Regions from separate parts of the Enterobacter sichuanensis genome, predicted to be linked through region 1. Evidence: predicted binding sites of a transcription regulator. Region 1 holds the regulator's gene; the other holds the start of a gene.

Region 1 (3,120 bases):
TTTAGAGGCCAACAATTTGTTGAACAGATCCTGACGCGCCGGGAGACGTGGCCCGACGGCAGCCAGGCGCTGACGGGCGAAGTGCATACGCGCCACGCGCGCCAGTTTTTGCGCGATGATCTTGTCGGTGCCGTGCTCGTCCGCCATTCGACGCAGCGACACGGAAGGGGAGAAACGGACGAAACTGTCGCGTCCCAGCCAGGAGACCGCAAAGAACTTCTGGATGCCGTTAAGCATGCGCAACGGTGGGTTCTCTTCCCCTTTTTCGCGGCCCGGGCGGCGACCAAACATCACCGACACCGGCACCATCTGTACATCCAGGTCAGGATTGCTGCGGTGCAGGTCGAGATAGTCATGGAACAGCTTGATGGACTCTTCCTTTGGCGTGTAATAGGTAAACACACGCGGCCCACCGTGGATGAACACGTAGCGCGGCAGCAGCGTACCGTCAACTTCCAGCGGTTCAAGCGGGTCAGGTAAGTCATGCGCCAGACACTGGGCGCGAAGCGTCAGTAAGTCTGCCTTCGAGTTATAAGGCAAAACATACATAATGGGACGCGACGTATCGAGCCCCAATTCCAGCGCGGGTTCTGCTGGGATAGACTTGCTTTTTACCAGGATGCTTAATGGTAAATTAAGTAATTTGTAGTAAATTCGTGGCCAGCCGGACATAAACGATGTAAAGCCTCTGGTTAATAATGCAATTGCGGCGCAAGGATAACAGAAAGCGCGCAAAATTTCTGTTGTTACCCGTCATACTTCAGGCTGTAGCGAAACGCGTTACGGCCCCTGTTACTGACGCTCTTTTTTAAAAAAGGTTCTTTTAATGGCCAATAATACCACTGGGTTAACCCGAATCATCAAAGCTGCTGGCTACTCCTGGAAAGGTTTTCGCGCCGCGTGGGTCAACGAAGCTGCCTTCCGCCAGGAGGGCATCGCCGCGATTGTCGCGGTGATTATCGCCTGTTTCCTTGATATTGATGCGATAACGCGCGTTCTTCTGATCGGATCCGTATTGTTGGTGATGATAGTGGAAATTCTGAATAGCGCTATTGAGGCCGTTGTGGATCGTATCGGCTCTGATTTCCACGAACTTTCAGGCCGGGCAAAAGACATGGGCTCTGCTGCCGTGTTGCTGTCGATTATCACTGCCGTTATCACCTGGGTCACGCTGCTTTGGTCACATTTCCGATGAGCCTCGAGGAATAATTAAGTCCCTGGTTTTTTGTGCAGTTTTTGGTTCCAAAATCGCCTTTGACTGTATATACTCACAGCATAACTGTATATACACCCAGGGGGCGGAATGAAAGCGTTAACGACCAGGCAGCAAGAGGTGTTTGATCTCATTCGGGATCATATCGGCCAGACGGGTATGCCACCCACGCGTGCGGAAATCGCGCAGCGTCTGGGCTTCCGTTCTCCGAATGCTGCCGAAGAACACCTGAAAGCGCTGGCGCGTAAGGGTGTCATTGAGATTGTTTCGGGCGCGTCACGGGGTATCCGCCTGCTGGTGGAAGAAGAGACGGGCATTCCGCTGGTAGGGCGTGTTGCTGCAGGTGAGCCTTTACTGGCTCAGCAGCATATTGAAGGCCATTACCAGGTCGATCCTGGTATGTTCAAACCGAGCGCTGATTTCCTGCTGCGCGTAAGCGGTATGTCGATGAAAGACATCGGCATTCTTGATGGCGATCTGCTTGCGGTTCACAAAACGCAGGATGTACGAAACGGCCAGGTTGTGGTCGCACGCATTGATGATGAAGTGACCGTCAAGCGTCTGAAAAAACAGGGTAACACCGTACAGTTACTGCCTGAAAACAGCGAGTTCTCCCCGATTGTGGTGGACCTCCGTGAACAGAACTTCTCTATCGAAGGACTGGCGGTTGGGGTGATTCGCAACGGTGAATGGCTTTAATCTTTTCCTGACAGGCTACAGCTCCGCTGTAGCCTGATTCATTTCCCACTTCCGGTATTTTTCATGTCACTGCTGACGGCATCCGATAAGGCATTGTGGCGTCTTGCTTTGCCGATGATTTTCTCCAATATCACCGTGCCCTTGCTGGGGCTGGTCGATACCGCCGTTATTGGTCATCTGGATTCGCCTGTTTATCTTGGCGGCGTGGCGATTGGCGCGACGGCAACCAGCTTTCTGTTCATGTTGCTGCTCTTTTTGCGCATGAGTACGACCGGCCTTACCGCGCAGGCTTACGGTGCAAAAGATCCGTTGCGTCTGGCGCGTGCGCTGGTACAGCCGATGATGCTTGCGCTTGGCGCAGGGGCGTTGATCGTTTTACTGCGCGCTCCCCTGATTGACCTTGCACTCCATATCGTTGGCGGCAGCGAGGCAGTACTGGAACAGGCGCGGCGTTTTCTTGAAATCCGCTGGCTTAGCGCGCCCGCCTCGCTGGCTAATCTGGTTCTACTGGGGTGGCTCCTGGGCGTCCAGTATGCCCGTGCGCCTGTCATTCTGCTGGTGGTGGGCAACCTGCTCAACATTGTGCTGGATGTCTGGCTGGTAATGGGGCTGCAAATGAACGTGCAGGGGGCAGCGCTGGCGACGGCGATTGCCGAATACGGGACCTTTATTATTGGTCTGTGGATGGTCTGGCGTGTGCTGGTGATGCGCGGGATTTCCCTTGCGCTGCTCAAAACCGCCTGGCGCGGCAATATCCGTAAGCTGCTGGCGCTCAACCGTGACATCATGCTGCGTTCATTGCTGCTTCAACTCTGCTTTGGTGCACTGACGGTCTTTGGCGCACGGCTCGGGCCAGACATCGTTGCGGTTAATGCCGTCCTGATGACGCTGCTGACCTTTACCGCCTATGCGCTGGACGGCTTTGCCTATGCGGTTGAAGCGCATTCGGGGCAGGCGTATGGCGCACGGGAAAGCGGGCATCTGCGGGATGTCTGGCGGGCGGCCTGTCGACAGTCGGGTCTGGTGGCGTTGGCATTCGCGCTGATTTACGCCTGCTTTGGCGAACAGATTATCGCGTTACTCACCTCCCTGCCGGCACTGCGCGAACTGGCGAGCCATTATCTCATCTGGCAGGTCATTTTGCCGGTGGTGGGTGTCTGGTGTTATCTGCTGGACGGCATGTTTATTGGCGCGACGCGCGGAGCCGA
Region 2 (3,120 bases), 530 kb from region 1:
AGGCATATTCTCTCCCTGCGAGGGAATAGAGGTCTCACCCGCCGTGATGGCCTCTTCAGACGTTGAGACGATGGTTGAGGCATGCGGGGCCGCAGCAGGTGCAAAACCGGTTTTTTCAGTCATGGCATTCTCCGTACCAATGAGTTAGCGCAAAGGTAAATATAGACACCAGGTTAACAACTCACAGTGCCTTAAACGGTCTATCTTTTGTGCAGCGCCCAACGATATAACTTGTTAATGTGATGTAAATCACTATTTTATGGAAATTAACTGCAATCATTTTCGGTCATGGTGAGTTGCGTCACGAAATTATGCGTATTGCTTCTGTAAAGTACCGTTTTACTTCTTCTGACTAACCGACCCACAGAGGAGTCACCTATGTCTAAGTCTGATGTTTTTCATCTCGGCCTCACCAAAAACGATTTACAAGGGGCTACGCTCGCGATCGTCCCGGGCGATCCTGAGCGTGTGGAAAAGATCGCCGCGCTGATGGATAAGCCGGTTAAGCTGGCAGCCCATCGTGAATTCACCACCTGGCGTGCAGAGCTGGATGGTAAAGCCGTGATCGTCTGTTCTACCGGTATCGGTGGCCCGTCTACTTCTATTGCCGTTGAAGAGCTGGCGCAGCTGGGCATTCGTACTTTCCTGCGTATCGGTACCACTGGCGCTATTCAGCCGCATATCAACGTCGGCGACGTGCTGGTCACGACAGCATCCGTGCGCCTGGACGGCGCAAGCCTGCACTTTGCGCCAATGGAGTTCCCGGCAGTGGCCGACTTCGAATGTACTACTGCGCTGGTTGAGGCCGCGAAATCTGTGGGCGCCACCACGCATGTGGGCGTAACCGCCTCTTCCGATACCTTCTACCCAGGCCAGGAGCGTTACGACACCTTCTCTGGCCGCGTGGTAAGCCGCTTCAAAGGCTCAATGGAAGAGTGGCAGTCCATGGGCGTGATGAACTACGAAATGGAATCCGCAACGCTGCTGACCATGTGTGCAAGCCAGGGTCTGCGTGCCGGTATGGTGGCGGGCGTTATCGTCAACCGTACCCAGCAGGAGATCCCGAACGCTGAAACCATGAAGCAGACCGAAAGCCATGCGGTGAAAATCGTGGTTGAAGCCGCGCGTCGCCTGATCTAATCCTCTCCTTTCGAAATCAAAGGCCGACACGTTCGGCCTTTATTTTTTTGCGTAGCGCCTCGCAGGAAAACCCTTTCAAACTGGACGTTTATACAGCACAATCTTATTTTGTGCGGGTAATACGTTGATGCAGGGGGCATTGTGGATATCTCAGTCCTGATTTATGCGGTGATTGCGCTGGCGGGCGTGGCGATAGGCTGGCTTATTTCCAGCTATCAGCATGCGCAGCAGAAGGCCGATCAGCTGGCAGAGCGTGAAGAGATAGTCGCTCAATTAAGTGCGGCAAAGCAGCAGATTGCGCTGAGTGACCACTGGCGAGAGGAGTGCGAGTTACTCAACAACGAGCTGCGCAACCTGCGTGATATCAACACCTCGCTGGAGGCCGATCTCCGCGAAGTGACCACCCGTCTGGAATCCACGCAACTGCATGCGGAAGACAAAATTCGCCAGATGCTCAACAGCGAGCAGCGCCTCAGCGAACAGTTTGAGAACCTCGCTAACCGTATTTTCGAGCACAGCAACCGCCGCGTTGATGAACAGAACCGCCAGAGCCTGAACAGCCTGCTGACGCCCCTGCGCGAACAGCTGGACGGTTTTCGCCGCCAGGTGCAGGACAGCTTTGGTCAGGAGGCTCGCGAGCGGCACACGCTGGCGCATGAGATCCGCAATCTTCAGCAACTGAATGCGCAAATGGCGCAGGAAGCGGTCAACCTCACCCGTGCGCTTAAAGGGGATAACAAAACCCAGGGCAACTGGGGAGAAGTGGTGCTGACCCGGGTCCTGGAAGCCTCGGGCCTGCGGGAAGGGTATGAATACGAAACGCAGGTGAGTATCGAAAACGATGCCCGCTCGCGCATGCAGCCGGATGTCATCGTACGACTGCCGCAGGGTAAAGATGTGGTAATTGACGCCAAAATGACGCTGGTGGCGTATGAGCGTTACTTCAATGCGGAGGATGACTACACGCGCGAGTCTGCCCTGCAGGAGCACATTGCTTCCCTGCGTAATCACATTCGCCTGCTTGGCAGAAAAGACTACCAGCAGTTGCCCGGCCTGCGCTCACTGGACTATGTCCTGATGTTTATCCCGGTAGAGCCCGCGTTTCTGCTGGCGCTCGACAGACAGCCGGAACTGATCACCGAAGCGCTCAAAAATAACATTATGCTGGTCAGCCCCACCACGCTGCTGGTGGCCTTACGCACCATTGCTAACCTGTGGCGGTATGAGCACCAGAGCCGCAATGCGCAGCAGATTGCCGATCGCGCCAGCAAGCTGTACGACAAAATGCGCCTCTTCGTGGACGATATGTCTTCGGTCGGGCAGAGCCTGGACCGCGCGCAGGATAACTACCGCCAGGCGATGAAAAAACTCGCCTCCGGGCGAGGCAATCTGCTGGCGCAGGCCGAAGCCTTCCGCGGCCTTGGGGTGGAGGTGAAACGCGAGATTAATCCGGAATTGGTTGAACAGGCTACCGCGCAGGACGAAGAGTTTCGCCTGCGCGAAGGGGCGGATGAACAAAAGACACGCAGTGAAGACAACACGTTAGCAGCGACACACTCACCCGACGCGCAGCCAGCGCGTTTCTTTCGGGGTGGTTGAAACGTAGGGCAATCGCGCCCAATCTGTTACACTTCACGGACATTTTACTGATAAGCAGGCTCTGAGATGGTTGACGATTCACAAGACACAACGCACTTTGGCTTTCAGACTGTCGCCAAAGCGCAGAAAGCTGACATGGTGGCCCACGTATTTCATTCCGTGGCGGCGAAGTACGATGTGATGAATGACCTGATGTCATTCGGCATTCATCGCTTGTGGAAGCGCTTCACCATTGACTGTAGCGGTGTGCGTCGTGGACAAACGGTGCTGGATCTCGCCGGCGGTACGGGCGATTTAACCGCGAAATTCTCCCGTCTGGTGGGCGAAACCGGGCGTGTTGTTCTGGCCGACATCAATGACTCCATGCTGAAAATGGGACGC

Evidence for each region. The regulator LexA, encoded in region 1, represses DNA repair genes until DNA is damaged. The targets are predictions, from matches to a motif close to TNCTGTATGTACATACAGNA.
Region 2: the regulator LexA is predicted to act here: its motif matches at 1,219-1,238, upstream of rmuC (DNA recombination protein RmuC).

The regions. Positions count from the first base shown of each region.
Region 1 is NZ_CP027986.1:317,293-320,412, forward strand. Features, by position in the region: gene plsB (glycerol-3-phosphate 1-O-acyltransferase PlsB) at 1-672, opposite strand, end outside; gene C1N69_RS01480 (diacylglycerol kinase) at 827-1,195, shown strand; gene lexA (transcriptional repressor LexA) at 1,304-1,912, shown strand; gene dinF (MATE family efflux transporter DinF) at 1,976-3,120, shown strand, end outside.
Region 2 is NZ_CP027986.1:4,495,641-4,498,760, reverse strand. Features, by position in the region: gene C1N69_RS21730 (dienelactone hydrolase family protein) at 1-123, opposite strand, end outside; gene udp (uridine phosphorylase) at 379-1,140, shown strand; gene rmuC (DNA recombination protein RmuC) at 1,282-2,739, shown strand; gene ubiE (bifunctional demethylmenaquinone methyltransferase/2-methoxy-6-polyprenyl-1,4-benzoquinol methylase UbiE) at 2,806-3,120, shown strand, end outside.